Regions from separate parts of the Paenibacillus sp. EB106-06-01-XG199 genome, predicted to be linked through region 4. Evidence: riboswitches for the same ligand, from Rfam matches in the RefSeq annotation. Region 4 holds a riboswitch; each other region holds the start of a gene.
The links. A riboswitch is a leader RNA that binds a small molecule or an ion and turns the genes downstream of it on or off. The one in region 4 is predicted to bind cyclic di-GMP.
Positions count from the first base shown of each region.

Region 1: linked by a shared signal. The riboswitch ahead of AC3WT9_RS26040 (PA14 domain-containing protein) and the one ahead of AC3WT9_RS07635 (hypothetical protein) in region 4 are both predicted to bind cyclic di-GMP.
Region 2: linked by a shared signal. The riboswitch ahead of AC3WT9_RS24505 (anti-repressor SinI family protein) and the one ahead of AC3WT9_RS07635 (hypothetical protein) in region 4 are both predicted to bind cyclic di-GMP.
Region 3: linked by a shared signal. The riboswitch ahead of AC3WT9_RS22980 (flagellar assembly protein A) and the one ahead of AC3WT9_RS07635 (hypothetical protein) in region 4 are both predicted to bind cyclic di-GMP.

Region 1 is NZ_JBYTDQ010000008.1:220,500-227,790, forward strand. Features, by position in the region: gene AC3WT9_RS26030 (UDP-glucose dehydrogenase family protein) at 1-329, shown strand, start outside; gene AC3WT9_RS26035 (sugar phosphate nucleotidyltransferase) at 792-2,165, shown strand; cyclic di-GMP riboswitch class I at 2,302-2,382, shown strand; gene AC3WT9_RS26040 (PA14 domain-containing protein) at 2,395-4,794, shown strand; gene AC3WT9_RS26045 (glycosyl hydrolase) at 5,002-6,516, shown strand; gene AC3WT9_RS26050 (discoidin domain-containing protein) at 6,715-7,291, shown strand, end outside.
Region 2 is NZ_JBYTDQ010000007.1:266,646-273,936, reverse strand. Features, by position in the region: gene AC3WT9_RS24510 (2-oxoglutarate dehydrogenase E1 component) at 1-2,270, opposite strand, end outside; cyclic di-GMP riboswitch class I at 2,755-2,839, shown strand; gene AC3WT9_RS24505 (anti-repressor SinI family protein) at 2,867-3,019, shown strand; gene AC3WT9_RS24500 (helix-turn-helix domain-containing protein) at 3,119-3,451, opposite strand; gene AC3WT9_RS24495 (hypothetical protein) at 3,874-4,944, shown strand; gene sipW (signal peptidase I SipW) at 4,963-5,556, shown strand; gene AC3WT9_RS24485 (TasA family protein) at 5,643-6,146, shown strand; gene AC3WT9_RS24480 (TasA family protein) at 6,228-7,049, shown strand; gene AC3WT9_RS24475 (aldo/keto reductase) at 7,140-7,291, opposite strand, start outside.
Region 3 is NZ_JBYTDQ010000006.1:381,760-389,050, reverse strand. Features, by position in the region: gene AC3WT9_RS22985 (FUSC family protein) at 1-1,067, shown strand, start outside; cyclic di-GMP riboswitch class I at 1,337-1,429, shown strand; gene AC3WT9_RS22980 (flagellar assembly protein A) at 1,535-3,406, shown strand; gene AC3WT9_RS22975 (flavin reductase family protein) at 3,447-4,079, opposite strand; gene AC3WT9_RS22970 (DMT family transporter) at 4,095-4,985, opposite strand; gene AC3WT9_RS22965 (LysR family transcriptional regulator) at 5,082-5,969, shown strand; gene AC3WT9_RS22960 (aldo/keto reductase) at 6,009-6,983, shown strand; gene hcp (hydroxylamine reductase) at 7,070-7,291, opposite strand, start outside.
Region 4 is NZ_JBYTDQ010000002.1:378,359-385,649, reverse strand. Features, by position in the region: gene AC3WT9_RS07650 (DUF4179 domain-containing protein) at 1-830, opposite strand, end outside; gene AC3WT9_RS07645 (RNA polymerase sigma factor) at 799-1,380, opposite strand; gene AC3WT9_RS07640 (hypothetical protein) at 1,501-1,767, shown strand; cyclic di-GMP riboswitch class I at 1,866-1,957, shown strand; gene AC3WT9_RS07635 (hypothetical protein) at 2,008-3,063, shown strand; gene AC3WT9_RS07630 (hypothetical protein) at 3,200-3,559, shown strand; gene AC3WT9_RS07625 (ketoacyl-ACP synthase III) at 3,604-4,602, shown strand; gene AC3WT9_RS07620 (alpha/beta fold hydrolase) at 4,900-5,706, opposite strand; gene AC3WT9_RS07615 (PadR family transcriptional regulator) at 5,723-6,268, opposite strand; gene AC3WT9_RS07610 (hypothetical protein) at 6,350-6,541, opposite strand; gene AC3WT9_RS07605 (alpha/beta fold hydrolase) at 6,729-7,291, shown strand, end outside.

The DNA.
Region 1 (7,291 bases), on a different contig from region 4:
CGGAGGGAGCTACAGTGAAGCTCTATGATCCGATTGCCGCCGATAACTTCAAAATGCAATACGATCATCCGCAGCTCCGCTGGTGCGGCCTGCCGGAAGAGGCGGCAGAAGGCAGCGATGCCGTATGCCTGCTGACCGACTGGAGCCAGTTCAAGGATATCGACCTGCATCGCTTGGCGGGCAGTATGCGCCGCCAGGTTCTGATCGACGGCCGCAACGTCTACTCCAAGGAGCAGATCGAAGGCACCGGCCTGGAGTACCATTCCGTCGGACGCCCGCAAATGGGCGGACTGAGCGGGTATTCGGCCAGCGTGGCTGGTGCGGTCTAAGCCTCAAGCTTGCTCTGCTAAGTTCTCAGCTCTGTAAAGCACTTCGCTCTTACCTGCCGCCAACCAAGCGGCAATGCCGGATCTTTAGCAGGGAGCTTCGCCTGCGGGTGCAAGCCGCGGGCGTGAATGTCTTGCTAGGGCGCATAGCCCAGCTGGAATCCATCTAAGGAAGCTGTTATGGAATGGAACGGAGAGGAATTTTGGAACTGTAGGAGCGAATGCGTCCGCCTTTGTCTGCGGATTTCCACCGCGGACAGCGGTATAAATCAAGAAATCTGCAGACAACAGCGGCCGAAAGTCCAAACATTCCTTGCAGTGACTCCCGTAACAGTTGTATCTGAAGGCTATCGCGCAGCAACAGCGCGCTATAAACATTCTAGCATCTCGAGGTTGCTGTTTAGCTCGTAGCTCACAATAACAATCCGATATTTTTGCGTCAACACATAATGAGGAGGGTTCCATATGAAACTGGTACTTCTATCAGGCGGTTCAGGTAAACGTCTCTGGCCATTGTCTAACGATTCACGTTCGAAGCAATTTCTGAAGGTACTTGAGAGCCCAACGGGGGAACCGGAATCCATGGTGCAACGGGTATGGCGGCAGCTGGAGGAAGCTAATATGTCGGGTTCGGCTTATCTGGCTACCGGCCGCAGCCAGGTGGAAATGATTCAGAGCCAGCTTGGCAGCGAGGTGCCTATCATCGTTGAGCCGGAACGCCGCGATACGTTTCCGGCGATTGCCCTGACAGCAGCCTACCTGTATTCCATGGAAGGCGTTTCGCCAAGCGAGACCGTGGCCATCCTCCCGGTCGATCCTTATGTGGAAGCCGCCTTCTTCGATACAGTAGTGCAGCTTGAGCAAACGATGCAGGAGAGCGGAGCGAACCTGGCGCTAATGGGTGTAGTACCCGAGCATGCTTCAGAAAAATACGGATACATCATTCCTACCAGCGCTGAGGCGGGAGCAAGCGGCTATCTGCAGGTAAGCCACTTCCAGGAGAAACCTGACCGTGAGCAGGCCGAGGAACTGATCAGCCGGAATGCCCTCTGGAACTGCGGCGTGTTCGCGTTCCGCCTGGGTTATCTGCTTGATATTCTGCAGCGTAAGGGATTGCCGCTGAACTATGAGGAACTGCAGAAGCAGTACAAACTGCTTGCTTCCATCAGCTTTGACTATGAAGTGGTGGAAAAAGAGGAGAAAATCGTAGTTCAGCCTTATGCCGGGTTCTGGAAGGATCTGGGAACCTGGAACACGCTAACTGAAGAAATGAACAGCAATCATGTAGGCAAAGGGTTCGTGACGGCGGATTCCGAAGGCACATGCCTGATTAATGAGCTGGATATTCCGATTACGGTGATCGGTGCGAAGGATCTGATTATCGCTGCCAGCCCGGACGGGATTTTGGTTACCCATAAAGCGGAGAGTCCGAGAATCAAGGAAGTGCTGAAGTCTTTTGAACAAAGACCGATGTACGAAGAACGCCGCTGGGGCCATTATAAAGTCATAGATTATGTGAAATACGATGAGGGAAATGAAGTGCTGACCAAACGGATTTTTATCGAAGAGGGTAAAAATATCAGTTACCAGCTGCACCATAAACGAAGTGAAATCTGGACATTTGTCAGCGGTGAAGCAAGCATTGTGATTAATGAGAAGATGCATAATGTCAAGGCAGGAGATGTGGTTCGTATACCGGAAGGCACCAAACATGCGATCCTTGCGCTGACGGATGTAGAGTTTATTGAGGTACAGACCGGTTCGGAACTGGTAGAAGAGGATAACATCCGCATCACCTTGGATTGGGAAGATATAGCTTTGCAACAGTTTATCTCGTAGGCCTAAATAATCTATTTAACCAATTGTTGCAAATCTAAAACAGGCATTTAGAACCATTTATTAATCTATTTTTATTAATGCTCTAAATAAAAACTTCATAGGGACGATACTTACGGTAAGAGGGATAAATCCTTCCAAAACGACAAGGCAAACCTAATCGAAAGATAGGGACGCAAAGCCATAGGGCCTTCGCAAGAGTGGCAGCCTGGCTACCGAAAGGAAGATAATTTTGAAAACTTACCGTAAGTCTCGTCTGCTGTCCACATTGTTGTCTCTTGCCATATTGTTAACCACTGTGCCTTTAGGGTTTGGGCTGTCGCCTTCAACCGCAGAAGCCTCATCAAGCACAGCAGTGCCGGTTAATCCGGACGCTTCAGCCGAAGCTGTCAAGCTGCTTAGTAATCTCTATTCCATTACCGGAAAAGGGATTATCACTGGACAGCACGATTATTTGGAGAGCCCGGATGAATTCAGCAACAAGCTGAAGGGAACAAGCGGAGAATATGCTGCTCTTCACGGATATGAGCTTGGCGTAATTAGCGGCCAGTCGGAGAGTACGGCTGCTTCGCAGCGCAAGAATGTGGTGAACAGCGCGATCAACTGGTACAAGAACGGCGGCATTGTCACAATGACCTTTCATCAGAATCTGCCGGGGACGGCGTACCTCTGGTCCAATGTGCAGAAGCCGCTCACCCAAGCGGAATTTAACAGGTATGTAACGCCGGGCACGACAGAATACGCCAGCCTGATCACGGATCTGGATAAAGTGGCGGTGTCTCTTAAAAGCTTGCGGGATGCGGGCGTTCCTGTACTTTGGAGACCTTATCATGAAATGAACGGCAACTGGTTCTGGTGGGGGAAGAAAAGTAATTTTGCTGAACTGTGGAATATTATGTATGACCGTTTCGTGAACGTTCATCAATTAAACAATCTGTTGTGGGTATGGAACCCTAATGCACCGAATGCCTGGTCCGATCCTTATGCGCTGACCTATCCGGGCGCAAGCAAAGTGGATGTTCTTGCAGCAGATATATATGATAACGATTATATGAATAAGTACTATGACAGTTTGCTTAGTCTGGCTGCCGGTAAACCGATAGGTATTGGTGAGAACGGTGAGATGCCCAGCACGGCCAAACTGAAGCTCTCCCAGAAAAATTTCGTTTTCATGATGAACTGGGGAAAAATGCTCTATGAGAAAAACAGCACAACTACGATTAAGAGTTTCATGAGCGATAGCTATACACTGACCCGGGATCAATATAAGAGTTGGAGTGCACCGGCCACTGCGCCAACACCGACGGCAACACCGACGCCAACGCCAACGGCAACACCGACGCCAACGCCAACGGCAACATCGACGCCAACACCAACGGCAACATCTACGGCAACGCCAACACCTAAGGTTACGCCAGCACCTGTACCAACGCCTGACTCTAATGATTCAGTGGAAGCGCCTGTGGTGAGCGGACTTAAGGGAGAGTACTTCAAAAACATGACGCTTTCCGGTACGCCCGCCTTGGTGCGCAATGATGCATTGCTTAATTTTAACTGGCGCCAGGGTTCGCCGGATCCTTCAATCGGTATAGATTCCTTCTCCGTCCGCTGGACCGGTCAAATCAAGCCAACGTATAGTGAGACTTATCAGTTTTTTACCACTTCGGATGACGGTATCCGCGTTTATATTAACGGTAAAGCTGTCATTGACAGCTGGATGAAACAGAGCGGAGCCGAGCGTACCGGAAGCATCGCTTTAACAGGCGGTCAGTTGTACGACATCAAGGTTGAGTATTACGAGAATGCCGGCGATGCGAATATCCGCTTAATGTGGCAAAGTCAAAGCCAAGCCAAAGTGACGGTTCCGGCCAGCGCATTGTTTGTGAATGCCGGGGCAGCTGCTGCCAGCCAGACAGAATTGGACAGTACACTCAGCCTGATTGCAAAACCGGCTTTAGCGGCGACAGCAGCACCAGCCTCAACGGCAACGGCAGCACCAACACCGGTGCCAACACCGACAGCAACGCCAACACCGGTGCCAACGGCAACACCAACACCGACGCCAGCACCAACGCCAACACCGACGCCAGCACCAATGCCAACGGCAGCACCAACACCGATGCCAGCTCCAACGCCAACACCGGTGCAAACGACAGCAGCACCAACACCAGTGCCAACACCGACAGCAGCACCTGCTGAGAATGGACTAAAGGCAGAATATTTCAATAATATGCTGCTGTCAGGCACTCCGGCACTTGTACGTAACGACGCCATTCTTGATTTCAATTGGCGTCAAGGCACCCCGGATGCTGCAATCGGCATCGATTTCTTCTCCGTACGCTGGAGCGGCAAGATTAAGCCGCTCTACAGTGAAACGTACACAATCTATACTACTTCAGATGACGGCATCCGCGTTTGGGTCAATGACAGTCTTGTGATTGACAGCTGGATGAAACAGAGTGGAACCGAACGCATGGGAAGCATCAGCCTGAATGCCGGGCAGCTATATGATATTAAAGTGGAGTATTACGAGAATCAAGGGGATGCCAGAGCGCGTCTAATGTGGGAAAGCCCAAGCCAAGTGAAGGGTACTGTTCCTGCGAGCGCCCTGTTTCTTCCTTCCGCTTCCTAAGCAGAGCGACTGGTTAGCTTCTGTATTCACCGGCGGGTGCTGGTTAAGACGTTACAATTATAATTCCTAAAGTCCACTCTTAGTGGCCCTGCTTATCAGCAGGGCTACTAAGCTATAGCCCCCATTTGGCCTCGGGATGTATGAATCTGCATAGGAACGCATCCTGTGTGCCGTGGCGGTAGTTCCCTGGAGAAAGGAGATTACGATTTGAACACTTACCGCAAGTACCGCCTGTTTAATACGATTTTACCGCTTATATTAATATTTTCCCTGCTGCCTTGGTCAGAAGCGAGGAGTCTTCCGGTTCCCCGGACGATAGTTACACCTGCTGCTGCCATCACTCCTATCAATCCCTCAGCTTCGGAGGAGGCTGCCGGTCTGCTCAGCTATCTGGTTGATCTTGGAGGCAAGGGAATGATATCCGGGCAGCATGACTATTTGGAGACCCCGGATGAATTCAACAATAAGCTGAAGCATGCAAGCGGACAATATGCCGTATTACATGGTTATGAGCTGGGAGCGATTAACAACCAGCCGGAGTACACCATCGTGAAGCAGCGCCAGAATGTCGTGAAGAGTGCGATCAAATGGCATCAAGGCGGTGGAATTGTGGCGATGACCTTCCATCAGAATTTGCCGGGTACCTCCCCGGAATGGGCTAATGTGCATATGAGCCTGAGCCAAGAGGATTTTAATGCTTATGTTACGCCGGGTACCCCACAGTATAAGAACCTGATCGCTGAGCTTGATGAGGTGGCCGAATATTTGGGAGACCTGCGCGATGCGGGAGTGCCTGTCTTATGGCGCCCTTATCATGAGATGAACGGCAACTGGTTCTGGTGGGGGCAGAAGGACAACTTCACCGAACTTTGGGACATTATGTATAACCGTCTGGCGAATGTTCACAAGCTGGATAATCTCCTTTGGGTATGGAATCCGAATGCGCCCAATGAGTGGTCCGATAGCTATGAGCCGTATTATCCGGGTGCCGGGAAGGTTGACGTTCTGGCGGCGGATATTTATAACAATGACTACAGACAGTCTTATTATGAGAAGCTGCTGAAGCTGGCTGACGGCAAGCCGATCGGGATCGGTGAAAGCGGAGAACTGCCAGACCCGGTCATATTGTCCCGAACGCAGAGTAAATGGGTATATACCATGACATGGGGAAAAATGCTGACTGAGAAAAATAACCTCGAGCAGATTAAGAGCTTTATGAGCAATAATTATACCGTGTCGCGGGATGATTATAAGTTAACGCTGGTCGGTAAAAACAATAACCCGGTCCAACCATCCCGAAATGGATTAACGGGAGAATATTTCAACAATATGGAGCTGACGGGCAAAGCCGTCCTGGTCCGCAACGACAATAAGATCGACTTCAACTGGCATGGAGATTCACCGTCTTCAGGAATTGGCAAGGATGCTTTCTCGGTGCGCTGGAGCGGCAAAATCAAGCCGGTTTACAATGAGAAATATACTTTCATAGCCTCCTCGGATGACGGGGTACGTGTATGGATCGACGGCAAACTGGTCATCGACAGCTGGAAGAAGCAAAGCGGTGTTAGCCGTGAGGGAAGCATAGTCCTGGAAGCGGGAAGCCCGTACGACATCAAGGTTGAATATTACGAGAACAGTGGAGATGCCAGTATTCGCCTTATGTGGAAGAGCCCAAGCCAGAAGCAGGCGGTTATTCCCAAAGGCGCGTTGACTTCCAAATAATGAAATGAAAGTAATAAGTCATTGTGAGGCAGGCACCCCGGAAGAAAGCGAGGACAAGGAATGAGGACTAGAACTAAGAAGAACAAGAATAAACCTCTACATCTACTGTTAAAATTCGCAGCTTTAACCCTCTTGTTTCTATTGTCTGTTTCTATCTTCGGAGATGACGGGACGAAGAGGGCCGAGGTGGAGGTTGACATGTCCAAATTGTCCGCAGCGAAAGATGCAGGACCCGCATTGCCGGACGGAACTGTGTTGTGGCAGCTGGGCAAGCATGACGGAACAGCTGGTGAATTTGCGGCTGCCGGCACTTCGGCCGCTAAGGAGGCATTTAAGGTTGCCTCCGTTTCGGCCAAGACTGCGGAGCTCCAAAGTGTGCCCTCCGGTCTTAGAGGCGACACTAATCCTGAGCTAAGGATTATGTATAAGCTGGATAAGATCCCGGTCAACGGGGTCTTATTTCGCGTAAGCATCATAGATGCCTATAAATCCATTCCGCAAATGAGCGTGTTCTCCAACCGGCAGCTGTCGGGGATTATCCAGATTGCTGGTGTTGCCGGTACAGACAGCAAATATTCGTTCCGCAAAACGTATGAGCTATATATCCCGAAAGAGCAGCTGGTGGCTGGAACCAACGAACTAAAGCTGCAGGCGGCCCGCGGGATCTATTCCTCCGATTTGGAGGATAAGTACAACTGGTGGACCTGGGATGACCTCAGCCTGGAGTCGCTGAATGCCCCAATCAAGGAGCCGATTCATGGCAGCTACACACTGA
Region 2 (7,291 bases), on a different contig from region 4:
GTCAGATTGGCTACGGTCCAGTTCTCTTCAGCCGACAGCTGCAAGAACCGTTCCAGCCTTCCGCTGGAATGCTCTGGCCCCTGGCCTTCGTAGCCGTGCGGCAGCAGAATCGCCAGGTTGCTGCGTTGGGTCCATTTGGCGCGTCCGGCAGCAATGAACTGGTCGATAATGACCTGTCCGGCGTTGGCGAAATCACCATACTGTGCTTCCCAGATGACAAAGGTTTCCGGGGCAAACACGTTATAGCCGTATTCATACCCGAGCACCGACGCTTCCGACAGCGGACTGTTGTACACCCCGAAGGAGGCGCTGGAGTCCTTAAGCTGATGCAGCGGAGAGAAAAGTGCCCCTGTGTCACTGTCATGCAGCACCAGATGGCGGTGCGCGAAGGTACCGCGCTGGGAGTCCTGGCCGCTGAGACGAATCGGTGTGCCATCCTTCAGAATCGTAGCGAAGGCGAGGGCTTCTGCGAGTGCCCAGTCCACGCGTTCTCCATCATTCAAAGCGTCTTTGCGGCGCTGTAGAATCCGCTCCAGCTTCGGATAGACCTGGAAGCCGTCCGGAACCGACAGCAGCTCCCGGTTAATTTCCTGCAGGTTGTCAAGCGGAACCGCTGTAGGGCGCTGCGGTGTAGGTGCGCTGTCCAGGGCAACTGAGGTTTTGGCGTCTGCGTTCTTATGCTTGCCTTCCTTCATCTTATCAAAGGCTTGCTGCAGTACGCCTTCGGCTTCGGCATTCATTGCCGTAACGTCTTCTACCGTGATGACGCGCTCCTCCTGTAACCGTTCCGCGTACACTTTGTATACAGTAGGATGATTGCGCACTTTACCATAAACAATCGGCTGTGTCGTTTCCGGATCATCCATTTCATTATGTCCGTGGCGGCGGTAGCCGATCAAGTCGATCACGAAATCCTTCTTGAACAGATTGCGGTAGGCGCTGGCCAAACGGACGGCTGCAATGCAAGCCTCCGGATCATCGGCATTGACATGCACAATCGGAATTTCATAGCCCTTAGCCAGGTCACTGGCATAGTGGGTAGAACGGGAATCCTCACTTTCCGTCGTGAATCCGATCCGGTTATTGACGATAATATGCACCGTACCGCCGTTCTGATAACCTTTAAGCTTGCCGATATTAAGGGTTTCGGCCACGATGCCTTCACCCGGGAAGGCAGCATCGCCATGCATCAGCACAGCCATGGCTTTATTGGTGTTTAGCTTAGGCAGACCCGGAGTGCTGCGGTCTTCCTGGGCCGCACGCGTGAAGCCCTCGACCACCGGATTGACGAATTCCAAGTGGCTGGGATTGTTGGCCAGAGTGATCCGTGTACGGACGGTTTCGCCTTCACGGACAGCGCGGTCAGCGCCGAGATGATATTTCACATCGCCGGTCCAGCCGTAGTTAATGCCCATGGAGCCTTCGGAAGGGAACAGCTCCTTGTTCGGCGAATGATGGAATTCCGAGAAAATAATATCATAAGGTTTGCCCAGGATATGAGCCAGGACGTTAAGCCGTCCGCGATGCGCCATACCCATCAGGATATGCTCGGCACCGTCATGAGCGGCAGCACGCACGATTTCATCCAGCATCGGCACCAAGGCGTCATTGCCTTCCAGGCTAAAGCGTTTCTGGCCGACAAAGGTTTTATGAAGGAAAGTTTCGAACTGCTCTACCTGAATCAGCCTTTTCAGCAATTCTTTGCGCTCTGTGTTGTTTAGAGGCGCGGGAGAGCTGGTAGATTCCGCCTGGCTGTTCAGCCAGCGCAGCTCCTGCTCGTCACGCACATGCCCGAATTCATAGGCAATGGTCTGCGTGTAGGCCTGGCGCATCCGGTGAACGGCATCCCAGGCCGTATGAACGTCATTCGGGGCATTCTCCCAGATCAGCGAGGCGGGCATAGCCATTAAATCCTCGCGGGTCAGATCATAGGTTTCGTACTCCAAATATTTCGCCATCGGATTGTTTCCCCGGTCCAGCGGGTCGATATTGGCGGCCATATGGCCATGTATGCGGATATTGGCGATCAGCTTGGATGCCCTTACGGCCTTTCTAAGCCACTCAGTATCTCCTGAAACCACAGGCAGCGGTGCCTGTTCAGCATCGGGAGCCAATGGAGGGGGGCCGGAACGGGTGAAAAGATCGCGGTAATTATGCTCTACTAAAGTTGGATCTTTTACAAATTGCTCATATTTCTCTTGGATGTAACCCAAATTGGGTCCGTAATACTTGCTCCACACAGTTTCGTTATAGGGATCTTTGGCTGCCATGAATACATCCTCCTAACGGATGAACTCCACGCGCGCCAAAATTTCGCCGGCGCCCTTGTGGAGCTTCGATGTTTGCGGTTTCATTCCTCATCTTATTGTGCAACTTTCAAGCCGGGTAATCAATTCATACTTTGGTTGAATCCGTTCGCAAAACGGTATGATTCAGTGCCTAATTCATACAGAACTATTATAAGTTTGGTTTCTTAACTATATGAAAATAATGCGGCGGTGTGATTGAAATGAATGAAATAAAAATGTTGTTTTCAGTTTTCATATATACATACATAGATAAAGAGGCTTGTTCTACAATTTTTTGGGATTATCGAGTAATTCGTACAAGCAGTTGGCAAAATAATCAATTATTTTCCGTTTCCATTTATACAATATTCCCATAAATCGACACACTTTTCGTGTAAGATATTGTATAATGTTATTGCGGATAACGGTTTCATGAATTTCTAGCCAGATCCTTTCATGTAAAGGATCCAGTAAAGGGTAAACCTGCCGAAAGACAGGGGCACAAAGTCTCGGGTCTAATGTAGAAATACTACGACGGCCGGACTGCCTGGGGACGCGTAATCTTAGGAGGAGATTTCTTGGATAAGTCCAACCAGGGGAACAACGGAGAACTGCAGACAGTTGATCTGGATTTAGAATGGGTCTATTTGCTGATGTCGGCTAAGCAGGCTGGCATCCAAGCGGATGAAATCCGCCAATTTTTTAATGAGAAGACTTTGCAGGCAATGTAGCGGTTGGTTGTTAATAGCTTTGTACATACAGAAAGGGCACAGCGGATCTCTCCGCTGTGCCCTTTCTGTATGACCGGCAGGAGAGGGAACCTGCATGAATCAGGAATCCTTCTGCTCCAGCCGCCATTTTTGATAGTCCAAGAACTCTTTGAATTCCCGCTTGCTTATACCCGAAGCCATAGCTTCCAGTACGAGCCGGGACCATTCTCCATCCAGAGGTGACTCTTGTACACCGGAAGGCTCTCCGTAAAGAAGCGCATGAATGGACACCTGAAGTGCGTCAGCGATTTTTTCAATAAATTGAATAGAGGGGTTGGATTGTATATTTCTTTCCACATTGCTTAAGTATGATTTCGCCACATCAGCCTTATCCGCAAGCTCCGAAAGAGACAAGCCTTTTTCCAGACGGAGATGGTGGATACGACTTCCCATATTATCTGGCACGATAAAAACGTCCCTCCGTACTTTTTGTTACAGTATATCAAATAACCGTAAGACGGACAAAGCACTATAGAATCAGTTCCGGTATGAATGATCCCCCTTTTATGTCGTTTCCACTCCACATCCCCATTATTTTTGTTTCCTCTGCGGTATCATTTAGATTTTTCATGCAAAAAACGTTCGTTAAAAAGTACGATAAACTGAGGAAAATGAAGCTTAAAGCAGGAAGTTAACTATAAATTGTTCTTTATTGAGAATATTGCAACAAAATGCGATTTTTGATTTGTAGGAGTAATGGCATATACTTACGTCATAGTTCTTTATAACGAACGAATAACGTTCGTCATAAAGGCTGGATGTTAATAGATTACCTTGTTTGCAGGAAATTGCAAGCAGCTAAAGGAGAGGCTCCTGTGAGGCTTTCACGTTCTTCCCGGAATAGAAACATCCGTCGGTATACGCTTCCCCAAATTGCAGGGATCGTAGTGATTTCGGCTTATGGCATCGGCCAAATTACAACGCCCACGTATGCATTGCTGACTGACGTCGCAGCAACCGAATCCTCCAATATCACCACAGCATTTGTGTTTCCAAGTACGGTCGATCACATTGCCAACCAAGCCAGCGAGGCGATGAAGCTTGCTGCCTGGCAGCGTGAAGCGGCGAGAGAGGCGTTAGCGGAGATAACGGACAAGAATACGGACTCGGAGACCGCAGAGGGACGTATTGGAGGTATTCAAGAGGCTGCTGCACAAACGCGTGAGGCTGCGGCCGGCGCGGCTGCCCTTTTAGCTGAGCTTCAAGGCTATCTAACACGCTCACAACTAGAGCTGGAGCAGCAAGTCAATGAAGTGAACCAGAGACTTTCTCCATATGAGGTCGATTTTAATCAATTAACAACCGCACAAAATAATGCTATCCCGGTATTCGAACAATTGCTCAGCCAAGCCAATCTGACGCTGGGCGAATTTCAGGAGATGGTTAGAAAGTTAAGCTCCATCAGAAGAGTGGACGCTTATGTGCAGGCAGCCTATCATCAGGCATCGACCGCGGCCGAACAGGCCAGGAGTTATGCGGACGAAACCTCGCTGATGCATACGGAGGCCGCTGACGTGATCCAAGGACTGAAAGAGGCTGAGAAGAAGGCGAAGCTCGAAGCGGAAGAAAAGGCGAAGCTCGAAGCTGGGAAAAAGGCGAAGCTTGAAGCCGAGGAAAAAGCGAAGCTCGAGGCTGAGAAGAAGGCGAAGCTTGAAGCCGAGGAGAAAGCAAAACTCGAGTCTGAGAAGAAGGCGAAGCTCGAAGCCGAGGAGAAAGCGAAACTCGAGGCTGAGGAGAAAGCGAAGCTCGAAGCCGAGGAGAAGGCGAAGCTTGAAGCTGAGGAGCAGGCAAAGCCTGATAAGGCTGCTGAGCCGGAAGCCCCTGTCCCGGACGCGAATCCTGACAGCATAACGGTAAAAACAGGCGAAAAGCAAGACGTATTCTAACCAAGGCGGTGCTCTCCAGTGATACTTAAATGGACTCGTAACCTATTGATGTATGCGTTAATTCTTATTTTTCTACTTACGCTGGTATCTGCAATCACTAGCCGGATGAATGGCGGAACGCCCAAGATTCTGGGCAAGGAGATTCTAACGGTGCTCTCAGGCTCCATGGAGCCTGGAATCCAGACGGGGGCTGTCATTGCCGTCAAACCGGTGAGTGAACAGAGTCAGGGATCTTTTAAACCAGGAGATGTAATCACTTACAAAGCTCTGGATGGATCAAACAGCCTGATTACCCACCGCATTGTCAGCGTGCTCGGCTCGGGAGAAAACACCCAGTATATCACCAAAGGCGACAATAACGATGCGCAGGATGCAGATCCTATTCCTTCGAGTAATGTTGTTGCACAGTACGCGGACTTTACCGTTCCGTTTCTGGGATATTTCATGAACTGGGTAAAATCGACCGCCGGGATTATTGTCGTAATGGTTATTCCGGGGATTTTTCTGGTCATCTCGTCCCTTATTACAATCTTCAAATCGATCATGCGCATAGAGGATCCTGCAGAGGTGCAGCTTGCGCCCGGAGAATCCCCGCCTGTTACGAACGGTTGATGCTTCTCCTAACGTGGTTAGGGAAGATTCAATAAATAATTCATAACATACTCCATTCATGGAGATCCAGGAGGAGACAAATAACAATGGCAAATCTCAAAAAAACGATGGCAATGGCAATGGCGACTACAGCACTGGGGGCAACATTAATTGCCGGGGGATCCTTCGCTATCTTTACGAGCTCCGCACAAAATATAGGCAATACGTTTGCTGCTGGCACGCTCAAGATTGAACTGGATAAGAAGGATGAAGCTCAGCAGAAATATTTCAACATCACAAATTGGGCTCCGGGAGATTCTGAAATCCAGCCTGTAGTAGTTAGCAACAAAGGAACGCTTGAGCTGCGTTATGATCTCTCGCTGGCTGTAGGCGGCGACCTCGGCGGCGGAGCAACCCCGCTGGTTATTACCGCATATTCAGATGCGGCTGGAACGGTACCGCTTACCGTTGCCGACCGTGTACTTACCGTGGGCGGATCGGAGACGATTTATGTCAAAGCAGAGTTCCCGAAAGCAGCTGACAACAGCTATCAAGGTAAGTCGGGTACAGCCTCCATTAAAGTAGATGCAGAGCAGACTAAAAATAACTAAGCCTCATAACGAACGGATCTATAACTAAAAATCAAATAAAAAGGGGGCTGCCCCCTTTTTTAATAAGGAGAGCTTACTTCAATGATGAAAAAGAAAAAAATGCTGATTGCCGCATTTTCCTCTGTGGTGCTGCTCTGCGCCGCCATTGGTGGAGGCACGTATGCCTTGTTCACCAGCTCCGCCCAAAACACCGGCAACACCTTTGCTTCCGGTACGTTGTCCTTAAGTACTCACCGCAATGATGTGCCGGTTGAAGGCCCGATGTTCTATACCAGCGACTCCGATGCCGGACGCATGGGAACAGGATTGTGGGCACCGAAAGATACCCATACCCGCGCCATGCTGATCAAGAATACCGGAACGCTGGATGCCAAACTGACCGATCTGATTGCCATCCCGGAAGGAACACCTGCACAGCAGGCCGATGCGCTCGCATTCGGTGAGCAAGCGGTGGTTACTGTAGCCGCTTTGGCTGCTCCAGGCGGCGTCACTCTTAATGCCGATGCGCTCAATGAGGTGAACGAAGCTGCGGACCGGCTGTTCAAATCGTTGATTAACGGTCCTTCCTTCCTGAAGGCACTGGCACGCAACGGACAGGAAGCCTTCGCGATTGCCAGAGAAGCTGTGCTCGACTGGACATACCGCGTAGACAATAACGGCCAGACTGTACTGGTCAGCGTTTCCGATGCGTATGTAGGTTCACTTAAGGATTTGTACAACAGCGGGGCAGGGCGGGATGCCAATCTCCCGAACCTGATTCTTCCTGCCAAGAAGACAATGCATCTGGCCTATAACGTGACTTTTGTTGATGATACCGGCCTCGGCTTCGATAATGACAGTCTGCAGGGCAAATCGGTTAACTTCACCTTCAAGAACAACTTTGAGCAGGTGAAGAATAATTAGAATCGGGAATAGGACATAAAAGGAGCGTCATCTCCGGCTACATGAACCGGAGATGACGCTCCTTTTGGCATGCGGATGAGGATATGAGGCTTACGGCAGCTTCTCGCCGCGCGAGCTGACATACAGGTCGTACCATTCCTTGCGCGTAAGCTCCAGCTTGTCCGCACCCGCGCAGGCGGCGATCCGCTGCGGATTCACCGTCCCGATTACCGGCTGGATGGCCGCAGGATGAGTCATCAGCC
Region 3 (7,291 bases), on a different contig from region 4:
GATTATCTCTATATATGATACGCGTTACGATTGCTGCTTCACTCTCCTGGCTTGCGGTTCATAGCCTGCACGGCGACAGTTATTTATACTTTGCACCGCTTGCCGCAATTCTTATCACCCAAGGAAGCGTCAAGGCTTCACTGGAAAAAGGGATTTACCGTCTGATGGGCGTTGTGCTCGGTGGAATTGTCAGCCTGCTCGTGGGCCATTTCTTCGACGTGGGGGCACTGTCTATTCTGCTGATGCTGCTGATCGGCATCGGTGTGGCCACCGCCTGCCGGATTAACATTCAAGCCGTTTCCCAGGTCGGTGTGACCTCCGTGCTGGCATTGACCTTTTATCAGGACCCTTATATCGTGTGGAGAGTCGCGGAGACCTTAATCGGCGTGCTGATTGCCTTAATAATAAATATGATTATCGTTCCCCCCGGGGGGTTCGTCAAGGTGAAACGCCTGGCACTGGAAGGGACCCAGCAGCTGGCCGATGCCTTAACTGGACTCGCCGCAGAGAGCAGCAGCTCCAAGCAGGCTCCAGAGAGGCTGGTCCGTTCCGGACAACTGCTGGCGAAGAGCGACAAGCAGCAGAAAGAGCTGCACTATACGTTATCCCATTATCAATGCCGCAGCGGACTGCGGTCATTGACACAGGCAACCTCGCATCTGCAGAAGGTTCACCGCTACGTCAAGGAGATCGCCGAGGAGATTTCCCTCCTGCCTGCACATTATGCCGCAGCTGACTGGATGACAGAGGTCGTAACGGCAACCGCAGACTGCATCGCCCTGTATGGAACCAAAACTTTATCCGATGCCGAATGCACCCGTTCGCTCCCCGAAGCGCTGCGCCGCGCCCGGGATCTGCAGTTTGCCTGGTTCTCCGAGCTGCAGGGTCAATGCTCGCTGACAGCAGTCCGCGATCTCGGAGCCGTCTTCTCCCATCTGAACCGGGTGCTGGAGGAAATTGAACGGGCCGATTATGCAGCTACAGTTATACCGGCACCAGCCTCCGTCCGGTCCGGAAGCGCGCGCGCCGTACATCTTGTCAAAAGAGGGCTCTCCCACAAGCTATAAGCTTGGGAGCGTCCTTTTTTTGCAGAAACGACCCTGTCCTTTGAGATGAAGGCAGGGTCGTTTTTGCTTGTAATATCGCTTGGACTCAAAGCCGTCCCTTTTAAAGGGATACCAGAGAGATTTATTATTATTAAGTTGAAAAATTAATACTAAAGTACTAGAATTAAGCTTGTTTGTAGAATTATATTGGCAACCAACCCAGTATTGAACATTCCCTGTCGATTTGAGTCGATTAAATGACCTCATGCTGAATGTATATCATTGATCTATTTTTTTAAAGGCAAACTTCCCGAAAGGGCAGGACGCAAAGCGATGGGCCTAAGAATGTGAGACTATCCATTCATGGTCGCCAGGCTGCCAATTGAGATGTGACTTGGGTACCGGTAGGTGAAGACAATCTATCATAGTCCATGATGCTCTTTTCTGTACAGATACCATTGATTATACGAAGAAGCGAGGTTAGAGTAATGCCACAGCATATCATCGAGAAAAAATTCGGGCATGTATTTCATACCACAACGCCAATCGGTAACCCCGATCTTCCGGCTCTGCCCTCAGTGCAGGTTAAGCCGCTCCGTGAGGGAGATGAGGATAAGAACGGACGTATTATCGTACAGAACAACCAAATATTTATTACTCCTCCTCTGCCCGGCGGCAAACCCGCTGTCATTTCCTCCGTTCACCCTGTGGTGTTGAATATTAACCGGAAGACGGTGACAGATCCTACGGAGGTAACCCCCACGGACCGTATCACCTGGGAGATTTGCGAGAAGCCGCAGTATCAGATCACTGTATCCGAAGATAGACTGAAGGCCTACTTCACGCTCTACCGTGCAGAAAAGTACGCCTGGAAGCTCGCCAGCTCCCCGGCTGCAGCAGATGTCACGGTCCGGGCGGAACCAAATTGCGGCCTGCTGCTGTCCACCCTTACGGTGGACCAGATTATCGCCGGCTTCAAGAAAAGCTCCATTATGCGCGAGCTCAATATTCCGGCTCTTTATGCAGAGCTGAACAACCCTACCTATCTCCCGGTCTGCATCGCAGAGGGTAAAGCCCCTATTCCCGGCAAAAATGCCCGGCTGGAGCTGTTATTTGCCGAGGACAGGGAATATGAATTCATTCGGACTGCCGATCCTGCAGATTTCCTGAACCATCCAAGGGTTCCCTTTGTCCAGGAGGGAGAGGTCATTGCCCGTAAGCTGCCTGCAGAAGAGGGAGTGCCCGGCATCGACGTGTATGGCGGAATTATTCCCTCCCCGCCGCCGCAAGATATTCAGCTGGTCACTAAAGAATGTACAACCCTGCTGGCGGACGGCGGGATCGCCTCCCTCCGCCAGGGAAGGCCCCGCTTAACGGGATCTGGTCTGAACCGCAAGGTTTTTGATTTTCCCCAGACATATCTTGTTCCCGGGGACATGGACCCCGAAGCCGCCAAAATGATGTTCCCGGGTGATGTGGTCGCCACCAATGATATCGGAAACCAGACCATCCTTGAGGCTTTGGGAAATGTATACATATACGGCGACGTTACACATGCGACAATCACTGCTACCGGAAGCATTTTTGTCCAGGGCAAGGTTGTCAGCAGCCAATTGTACTCCGGTCATTATGGAGCGAGACATAACCGCCTCTGCATGTACTCCGCTCTCTTGATGGAGGAAATGACCAGTCTGAGAAAAGCGTCGCAGCAGTTGGCGAATACCGTCCAATCACGCCAGCAAACCGTAAAATACGGTCTGGTCGTTATGCTGCTGCTGGAAAGCAAATATGACCATCTCCCCGGCCTGATCAGTGATCTCCAGGAGGTTATTGCCGGGATGAATCCCGATTATCCTATCGACACCAAGCAATTGAGACATATGCTGGAGGTATTCCTGCACCCGGGGCAGTTCACCGATTTTTTCACGGATGCTGTACTAAGCACCTTTCTGAAGCTGTTGCAGGATTTGCATGACGCCATATCCGGGATGCAGGAGGAGAATACACGGATCGACATCGCCTCGTCACAGCATAGCATTATTAAATCCGGCGGAGATCTCCATGTTCATAAGGAGGGTATTCTGCACAGCCAGCTGTTCTCTTCCGGCAATGTCCGTTTCGTAATGAACGAAGCGGAATGCACGGACTCCACAGTCGAGGCGGCAGGCTCCATCAGCGCACAGACTGTAGGGAAGCAGTCCTCCGAGAAATCAGTGCTTACCGCCGGCAAAAATATTACAGTCCGCAAAATCTGCAACAGCGAAGTTACGATTGGAGAATACACCGCCAAGATCAGCGGGACAGATGAAGAACTTGTCTTCACTGCCCAAAGCCTGCGGTTAAGAAATCAGGCGCAGTAGCCTTCCTCTGCCTAAAATATCTGATCTATATAGATTGAACTTATAATTCTTCTATTTTGGGATTGGCCGTGACAGATTCATACTGAGGTCTGTCCAGCTCGAACGTCCGGCCAATTGCTGCATAAGACGCGCCGGCCAGACGGCTGACCGGCTTCAGCTTGCCGACATCAATTCGGCCGTTATGAACCAGCTCATCCTCTACATGAAAGCCAAGCACTTCGCCGATAACCATATCGCAATGTCCGAGCTCCACAAGCTGCACCAGCCGGCATTCCATCGCAATCTTACATTCCTGTACGCGCGGGACCTTGACGGCTTGTCCGGGTACCGCCGTCAGCCCGGCCAGCTCAAGTTCGCTGATTCCGCCGGGTGCATTGATTGAGGTATGGTTGACTGCAGCGATATTATCCTCATCGACGATATGGACCACAAATTCCTTATTCGCCGCTATATTGCGCGGCGTATGCTTCATTTCTCCGCCTGCTTTGCGGACACAGGAGAACATGACCATAGGCGGATCATCATTTACAATATTAAAAAAGCTGAACGGAGCGGCATTCACGATTCCCGCTTCATCCACCGAGGTTACAAAGGCAATCGGCCTGGGCACAATGCTGCCGATCAGCAGCTTATAATTATCATGCGCCGTTTGCCCATCCGTCTGAATATACATGCTTATCCCCCTGTCTTAACCTGTCAGCCGCCGTGCGGCCCGGCCTATCTTAACATTCACCAGAATAATGCTGCATACGATCAGCAGCATACCCACTACCAGATTCAGCGTAATCCGCTCATTTAATAATACTACACTTGACCCGATCGAGATCAGCGGAATCAGGAAGGTGAATGAACCGACCTTGCTGGCCTCTCCCTCATTGATCAGCTTGAAATAAACCATCCACCCCAGCGCAATGACGAACACCGCAATGAACAACGTGTTCACGATAAAGGCGCTGTTCCACGTAATATCAGACCAGCTCTCCACAGCCGAACCGGCAGCCAGCAAGATGACGCCCCCGATCATGATCTGCATTGCCGTCATCCACAGCATATCTACCCGCACCGCATTTCGTTTCGTGTACACGGTCGCCAAGGCCCAGCTGAGTGCGCTGGCCAGGGCAAGCCCTACACCCAAGGCGGAGATACTTCCGGTAAATCCGCCAATGCTGAGCGCAGCTACCCCGAGAAAACCAAGCAGCAAGCCGAACATCTTCATTCCGTACATACGCTCTCCCAGCCAGATCCAGGCAAAGATACCGAGCAGCACAGGCTGCAGAAAGACAATGGCCGAGAACAGCCCTGAGGGCATATACTGCAGGCCGATCGTCTGGAACCCGTAATAGAAAACGATGCTGAGAAAGGCCGAGGTCAGATAGACCGGCCATAGCTTGCTGAACTGAAGGGCCTTCCTTTTAGGAAGCGCAGCAACAATGAGGATCACTCCGGCAATAACCGTACGGATTCCGGCAAACAACAAGGGCGGAGCGTAGGCTAGAGCAATCTTGGACAGCGGCCAATTGATCCCCCAGACTATAACCAGAAATATAAGCAAAGCAATGTTTTTCTTCCGCTGCTGCATCTCATCACCCCTTGTTCTATTTTCATTCCAAATGATACAATAAGCACAGTCATAATTGAAATGAATTATATTCATGAGGGGCATACCAGATTCGATATGAACAACAATCAAATTCGCCTATTCGTCAAAATTGCCGAGAGCGGCAGCTTCACTAAAGCCGGTCTGGCGCTGAACATGACCCAGCCTGCAGTCAGCCGGGCCATCTCCGCGCTAGAGTCTGAGCTTGCAGTGAAGCTGCTGCTGCGCGACCGGCGCAGCGGGCTGATGCTCACTGATATCGGTAAGCGTGTTCTGATTATTTTTCGGGAAATTCTAAACGGGTTTGACAAGGTTGAGCAGGAAATCTCCGCTGAGAAGGGCCTGGAGAAGGGACTCATCCGCATTGGGGCCTTTCCGGTGGCGTCTGCTTATTTTGTCCCCAAAATCATCCGTTCCATTACCGAGAAATATCCCGAGATTGAGATTGTTCTCTATGAAGGTTCGGTTGCTGAGGTTAAAGAATGGCTGGAGACCCGGCTTATTGATGTCGGCTTCATTATTCCGCCGCAAGAAGAATTTGCCACGATTCCGCTCTACCGGGAGAAACTGTACGCAGTGCTTCCTGGCGGCCATCCGCTCCGTGAGAAGCATGTCATCTGTGTCAAGGATCTGGAAGACGAGCCGATGCTGATCTGCCGGGCAGGTTATGAGCCTCCGGTCGTTGATTTGTTCCATCGGGGAGGCAGCAAGCTAAATGTGAAATACGAAGTGAACAGCTACATGACCGCACTCAATATGGTTAAGGAGGGGCTGGCTATTGGTGTCATGTCGCAGCTGTCCCTGCTGTCTCCACCGCCGAATGTGATCATAAAGGAGCTGGCCCCCGATGCTTACCGGGATATCCATCTCGCCGTCCATACACTGGAGGAGACCTCGATTGCCGTCCGCTTATTTATGGACACTGCACTGCAGCTGTTCTCCGGGGCAGATCTGTCTGTGCTTTGACGAAATACACCACTATGCTGAACAAGAGGAGTGAACCACTTGAAATATCACCGTTTGGGTAACAGCGGGCTGCAGGTCTCCGCACTGGGTCTGGGGACCAATTCCTTTGGCAAAAGAGCCGATCAGGAGACCTCCATTGATATCGTCCATGCCGCGCTCGATCAGGGCATTAATTTTATCGATACCGCTAATATTTATGCCGGCACCGAATCGGAGCGGATCATCGGACTGGCGCTGGAGGGCAGACGCCAAAGTGCAGTTCTTGCTACGAAAGCAGGTCTTCCGAGACACGAAGGCCCTAACGGCAGCGGCTCTTCCCGCCATCACCTGATGCTGGAGCTGGAAGGCAGCCTGCGCCGCCTGAAGACCGATTATGTAGACTTATATCAGATCCATACCTTTGATCCCTATACACCGCTGGAGGAGACGCTGCGGACCCTGGATGATATGGTATCGGCGGGTAAAGTCCGCTATATCGGGGCCTCCAATTATGCGGCCTGGGAGTTAATGAAGGCGCTGGGCATCAGCGAGGCGCGGAATCTGGTCAAGTATACCTCGATTCAGTGCAGCTACTCTCTGGCTGACCGGACGCCGGAGGCCGAGCTGGTTCCACTCTGCCTGGATCAAGGGCTCGGGATTATCCCCTACTTCCCGCTTGCCGGAGGTATTCTTACCGGCAAATATGCTGGTGACGGCGCACCGCCGGAAGGCTCCAGAGCCGAAACCGATCCAAACTTCGGCCGCTTCCTTACCCCCGGCCGGATTGAGCTGGGGAACCGGGTCGGGCGGATTGCCGAAGAAACCGGCGCCTCTATGGCTGCGCTGTCCCTGGCCTGGCTGATGAACAAACCGGCTGTATCCACGGTGATTGTCGGAGCCACCCGCGTGGAGCAGGTGCAGCAGAATCTGCAAAGCGTTGCCCTGCAGCCGGATGCTGAGCTCATGGACAAGCTGGATCAGGCCAGCGGCACCTTCCGCAGCGGCGAGCCGTTCGCGGTGTACCGCCTGCCATAGGAGGTATTCGAATAATAAACTGAATAGGGGTACTTCTCATAGCAATGAGAAGTACCCCTATTTTATATGGCACAATGGCCATTCAGTTATACAGCTGCGATAAATTTCTCCATATCTTCTTGTACGGTTGTAATACCGCTGATACCGAAGGTATCGACCAGCACCTTGGCAACATTCGGCGACAGGAAGGCCGGAAGCGTAGGTCCTAGGTGAATATCCTTCACACCCAGATACAGCAGTGCCAAGAGTACAATTACTGCCTTCTGCTCATACCAGGCAATATTGTAGGAGATAGGCAGATCGTTAAT
Region 4 (7,291 bases):
TTATAGACATGGTCCTTCAAATCTGTGGTTACCGATAATGCCTGTGCTGCGGTCATATCTGCTTCATAGCTAAAACTCCAGTCTCCGGCGACTACCTTTTCTGTTTCACTGTTTGAAGCCAGTTCATGAATATTGCCTTGAATAACTACGGTGCTTCCTGGGCCTTCATCAGGGAATACGTAAGTCAACAGCAGAGAGGCTTGACCAGAGTTTCCATAAATGTCACTGGCCAAGGGCATGATCTCTTTCAGTTCTCCGATGTTGTGTCCTTGTTCATCATGGATTTCCAATTGGCTGGTATTAAATTTGGACATTGCGTCGTTGGCAGCATGTCCGGTTTTATCCGTAATGCTAATGTTAAGCACCAAACGGGTAGGATCAGCCACTACGTCCTGCAGGACAAAGGTATAGCCTTTATCGGTTTTCTCTATGCCAGGCTGCTGCACCACTCCGAGTATTTTGGCGTCCAGAAGACCAAGCTCTGCCCACTGGTTGGCAAGGAGGAACGGCTTCTGTGGAGGGTTGGACAGCGTCTCTGACACTGTACCTGATTTGCCTATAAAGAACAGTAATGAAGCAATTCCTATCACTGCAGCAACAGTGCTGCCCCACTTTAAACCTCCTTTTAGGGTGCGGCCCGTTTGCATTCCGGATATCTCGGATAATTGTTGCCCGGAGGCAGGCAGTATCTCTGTATTGCGAACTTGTTCCATAACGCGCTCTGTGAAATCATCAGCTAGATTAGAGCTTGTATACAATTGTGAATCCGTCAATAGATCGTTATCAGTGCCGGACAAGTCATTGTGATTGGTGTAAGCCCATTTTTTCATTGGAACCCTCCCTGGATTTCGACCATTGTTTCTTCAGCTTTTGACGGGCGCGGTGGAGACAATTTTTGACCTGATGCATAGGCATTCCCGTTATCGCTGAGATTTCCTCATAGGATAATTCATTGGTATAGCGAAGCAGCAGTACAATCCGGTATCGTTCTGGAAGCTTGGACAATTTCCGGTGCATTTCAAGCTCGTCTTCCTTACGCATATACTGCTCTTCAGGGGTTGGCCCGCGATCCTTCTCCTCCAGTAAGTTACTGCTTGTTAGGCCTGGGGATTTCCGCCTTTTCAGTGACCTGAAGTGGTTGATCGCAATGGCGTACAGCCAAGCCGCAAAGCTTGATTGGCTATGATGCCCGCGGAGTTTCTGGTATGCCTTAATAAATGTTTCCTGGGCCAAATCCTGTGCATCCTGGTGACTGGCGCCCATACCGAGCAGCAGACGATACAAGCTTGACTTGTATTTGTCTACAAGTACCGCAAAGGCCTCCCGGTTGCCCTGCAGCACTTCGGCAATGATTTGTTCGTCGTTTTCCTGTGCCTTCATCCAGTGCCTCCAATTGATTTATTTGTATATAAGACGCACCAGCGCCACAATATTTCTCACTTTTAATAAAAAAGAAAGATTATGTTCAGATCATACTACACATTGCAGGGGGAAGAGAGAATGAAACAAGACGAAGCAATCCGTCAGGTAGGCCTGGCCGTAAAGGGTGATCCGGCAGTCAGGGCGGTATTTCTGAAAGGCGCACATGCCAGAGGAGAGCAGGATGCTTACTCGGATGTTGATTTGTACTGTTTGGTCCACAGCGAGGGCTTGACAGATTTTTTAGCGCGCAGAATATCCCATATGGAGAGCTATAAACCACTGATATTCTGGTCAAACGGATCTATGCACTATCGTAGCCAAACAGATACAGCGAACAATATTTGAATGTGAGAAAAAAGGAGGATAATGACTGCTATTGTCGAATTATAAATTTAGATAGATAATAAATACCAAAATATGTTTGTGATTCGGAAGCGCCAGCTGATGAACAAAGGCAACTCCGCCGAAAGGCGGAAGACGCAAAGCCACCGGTCTAAACCGCTCACGAAAGCGGCATGACAGCGGGGACGCTCATGTAGTTTGGTTTTTTGTTGTCTAAATACAACAAAAGGAGAATAAAAAAACATGTTTTTGAAGATTCGCCACAAATTGAGGCCAGGCTTAACGTTTATTCTGGCTGCGGTCTTGGCTGCAGGCCCCCTGATTGCCACTCCGGTCCACGCAGCTGCGAAGTACACTTTTACGGATGTCAAAACTGCATATAACATGCCGCTTGACTACAACTACAAGTTCACAGGTGACACGATCGCTTCACTGGAGAAGGATAGCAAAGGGGCTTATCAGCTGTACTTACATAACTGGAAGAAGAAGACGACGGAGAAGGTCACTTCAACTAACACGTTCAAAACGAACTTGCAGCTCCTGGGAGACAGTGTTTATTATTATGAGTCCACAATTGAAGTGACTAAGCAAATTAATATCTACCCGAAGAAGCTGGTACAGTACAATTTGAAAACCAAAAAAACAAGCGAGCTTCCGCTGGAAGTGAATAATCCGGAATTACTCGGTGTGGGTGATAAATATTATGCACACAGCAGTAGCTCATATTTTTACTTCACTAACAAAACGACGCTGGAAACCCAGACCATTAATGATCTCGGTTTTGATCAGGTCTACCAGTTTGTAGATGACAAGTTCATCTATAGCAAATGGGACACCGGCACGTTGTATCTGTATGATCTGCCAAGTTCAAAAACAACTGAGATTTATAAGCTGAAAGAAAATGAATCCTTCAACCTCGTAGCTTCGAATGGTAAAGATATTGTCTGGATGATTGACTCCAAAGAAGTGGATACTGCCGGCAAGACCAAAAATTACTTCATTTATATGACGATGGACCGCAGTAAAGCCGGAGCCCCGGTAAAAGTATTGCTTAAACGTGAATGGGTTATTGGCGACCGGAATGATCTATTAATCGTGGGTGACAATTATGCGGTGTTCTCGGAAATGATGAACAATAAACTGTTAGCCCGCGGAGTGAACCTCCGAAACGGGGAACTCTTTTTGCTTGGGGAACGAAACCGCAGTGCGGACAATTTTGTGTATTTTAATAAAGACACTTTGATCTCACGCGACGCGAATGACTATATTGTGCTTCGTACAATAGTCAGAACACCATAAATAAATTTTTAGAAACTATCAAAAAAAAGTGCAATTTGATGATAGCAGTAAAGCGGTAAATCTTGGGTATTAACCTATTTCCAATGAATCCCGCAATCACAAATTGAAAAAAACAACTAGAGGAGTGCGTTAAAAAATGATCGCAGAAACTAAAATGTACCCGGAATTCAACACCATCTTCATCAGCTTACATGGATTTGCCGAATTGGCTGAAACGGTAAAAGAAGTGGAAATATTCGAGGCGTCCATGCCGACCTTGCCGATTCACGAGATGTCTCTGATTATTGACTGCAATGATATGGCGCCCTTCAAGCCGGAGATATTGCCGGTTCTGGAACGCTGCTATGTGCTGTATAACGGATTTAAACATGCGGTTCTGGTGAATCCGAAGAAAGTGGTAGCCAAATCTCAATTACAGAGAGTAGCTCCAAGCGCCGGATTTAAAGGACATTTTGTGGACACGGTGGAAGAGGCATGGGCAATCGTTAAATCCTAAATCCTAAATCGTATATCCTAAATCTAAGCAGAGGGTGGTCGACCATGGCTAATGTCAAAATAATAAGCACCGAAGTGTACCATCCTGCCTATAAGATCAGCAATGAGGAATTGGCTCTGCAGGCCGGATCTTCAGCGGACAAGCTTATCGGCATTTGGGAGTTCTTTGGCCGTAAGAATCGTTATTACGCGGCGGACTATGAAGAGAGCACGCTTTATATGGCTATTGAAGCATCCAAAAGGCTATTGAAGAGCTGCGGGCTCAGCGGAAGCGATTTGGATATGATCGTATTCTCCTCAGGAACACATGATTTCAGCGCTCCGACAGATGCTGCATTTGTGCATCAGGCGCTGGAGGGTAAAGATTCCTGCATTATCTATGACAGCAATGCCAACTGTGTAGGTATGGTTGTCGCTGCTGACCAAGCAGCCCGATCCATGATATCCACTCCCAGAGTTAGATACGCACTCATTGTAGGGTCGGAGCAGATTGCCCGTTTCTACAAAGAAGGTGACCTGGCGTCCAAGGGCCTGTGCGGAGATGCAGCCTGTGCGGTTCTGCTGGAGAGAGTGGAGGATACGGACTCCGGCCTGATAGATTCGGCGTACTACACCAATACGCAGAAGGCGGAGGATATGCAGTTCCCTGCCGGAGGCATGACACAAATGTACGGAGAACATCTGTCGCTTGAAGAGAAAAAAATCTATCTTCATCCGGAGTACAATGTCAATGTGGCTTTCCCGACAGCGGTATCCAATATTGAGCAGCTGCTTCAGGAACATGGCTATACTAAAAGTGATGTGAAGCACTATATCCTTAGTCAGTTAAACTTGAGCGTCATTAAAGATATCGCGGGCAAGCTGGACGAGGAGCTCGTTAAATTCCCTTACATTGGGGATATTTATGGCTACACAGGCACAAGCAGTCCATTTATCACCCTTCACCATGCGATTAAGGACGGTACGCTGGTCCCCGGCGACTTGTTCTTTATGTGGTCGGTAGGCGCGGGTATTACGAGTTGTGCTACCTTGTGGAGACTCTAACATCACTATTACAGTAATGGAACGCGATAGAAAAACAACGAAAGCCTGCGCTTTGCCGCAGGCTTTTTTGTGTGTTTTCGCCGGGGCGAGCCATCTATATAAGTTGAACTAAAGAACTACCTAGAGGCAAAAGCAGCGGAGGGGGATTTTGGAACTGGAGGAACGGTAGTGTCCGCCTTTGTCTTCGGATTTCTACCGCCAATAGCGGTTAAAATCAAGAAATCTGAAGACAACAGCGGCCGGAAGTCCAAACATTCACCGCAGTTGCGTTCTATGCCGGCTCGGTAAGTCTAAAGTTCAACTTATATGGTCTTTATTTAAGAATTCAAGAATCAACTCTATAAATTCAGCAGGCTGCTCAAGATGCGGATAATGGCCGCATTGACGCAGCTGGACGAGTTCTGAAGCTGGAATATTCTTATGTACGTAACTGCAGATCTGCTTATTGAAGGGTAAATCCAGCCCGGCTTCCATAACAAGTGTTGGATGACTGATTTCATTTAAGCGACTGTAGGCCGGAGGCATTAAAGGACGATGCAAATTAGGCTTACCTTGATAAAAGACTTCATTACTGACATAAAGCTCTTGGAATTGGGTGCGAAGCGTCTGATCTTGTGGAACGAGGTAGTGCCAGAAGCTGTTCTTCATAAAATGCTCTGCAGCCTTGCCGATTCCAACCCGGCGGACTCTCAGGAAATCCTTCATGCCCTCCCAGGACAGCCGCAAGGGATACTTGGCGCCGTTAACTGAAGGGGCAACAAGGATTAGCTTGCTGACACGATCCGGATAGGCCAGAGCGAAGTCAATCGCAGCACTTCCTCCAAAGGAAGAGGCGACAACACTGGCACGGGTAATCCCAAGATGATCCAGAACGGATTTCAGATCCTGATAATAGGAGAAGGGAGTGGTGATAGCTTCGCTTTGTCCATATCCTCTTTGATCATACCGGATCACCTGATAAGCTTGAGCCAGTCTTTCCACATGGAGATCCCACACCTTGAGGTTGGAGTAGCCGCCATGCAGCAGCACAAGCGGTTCACCTGTTCCTTGTACTTCGATGTTAAAGTTTACACCATGGATGTTATGCAGTTCACTCTGATTCACTTTTTTCACTCCCTCGTTAACGCTGTTGATTTAACCATTCAATTGATTCTTTGCACCACTGCAGTCTAGCTTCGGTTGACAGGATCCCATAGTTCAAGGTTAACATCCACATCGGTAAATCCTCCGGTGATTGCTTCTGTGTAATTAATGCACTTTGTTGTTCGCGGTAAACCTCCATGGCATTTGTGAGCTCACCCAGCTCATGCTCGAACAAATCTCTAATGACTTCTCTATCCTGAGGGGTTGCAAAAAAAACCTTCAGCAGCAATTCATCCCGGTAGTTTAGGGCGCCAATGGGGGCGGACAGCCATTCCCGGAAATGCTCCATGCCTTCAGGCGTAATCTGATACTTTTTCTGCCCGCGTGTTTGATTGGGTGTGCTGGCTTCCACCGCATATCCTTGGGCAACAAGCTGCTTCAAAGCAGGATAAATCTGCCCGTAGCTTTCACTCCAGAAATGATGAAGTGAGCCGCTGAAATGCTTCTTGATGTCATATCCGGAATAGACTCCTTTCGTTAAAACACCCAGAACTGCGAACATTGTATTTCCCGATTTGGCCATAACCCTCACTCCTGACTATAATGTATCTATTAGATATATCATACAGCGTTGATCTTATAATTTCAACCCTTACAAGCTATCTCATCGGCACAAAAAAACAGAGCAGCGGAGGGTATCTCCCTCGATACTCAGGCTACTGACCACGATTCCATTGTCAAAGAGAGTGCGTGCCACCCGTTCCTTTTCATTTAAATAATCGTACAGCTTGACCGTCTGATCCGGCATAACCTTGTAGTTACCGGTGTGCAGCTGCATTTCCAGAATACATAACACCGGGTTTCTCTTGGTGGCAACTGTTTTAACTGGAGATGGTATAATAATACAAGTGCGCATAAATGTGCGCCTACGATTTGGTATAGGGGGGAGCAGAGTGCTGGAACGCTCAATGGAAAATATCATGGGTTCAGGAAAGGAAAGGAGGGATGCGAAAAAAAACAAATGAAATGAGGATGATTTTGAGATGAACAGAGGACAAGTGATGAGCAATGACGGTGTAAAACTGAATTATTTTGTACAAGGAACCGGGCCAAAGATATTGGTTATAGGCAGCAGCGTCTATTATCCGCAACTCTTCTCGGCAGATTTATTTGCACAATTTCAGTTTATATTCCTTGATCATATAGGTTTTGCCAGTCCGTCTGCAGCCTTGAAGCCGGAGCAGTACCAGCTGGACCGGGTGCTGGATGACCTCGAGCTTGCAAGGCAGCAGCTTGGCCTGAGTGATGTGGTCATAATGGGGCATTCAGGGCATGCTTTTATGGCGCTGGCGTATGCCAGGAAATATCCGGAGCAGGTTCACAAAGTAATTCTGCTGAATTCAGCGCCAAGCAACAGCCGGGAAAGGCAAATTCAGAGCGCTGCATTTTTCAATGAGACTGCAAGTCTGGAGAGAAAGACGGGGTTCGAACAGGATTTGGCTCTGCTAGAAGGCGACATCCGACTAGACCCGGAACGCCGCTTCGTTCACATGTGTATTCGAATGGGTGCACAGAGCTTCTACTACTATTCCTTTGATGCAGCCTA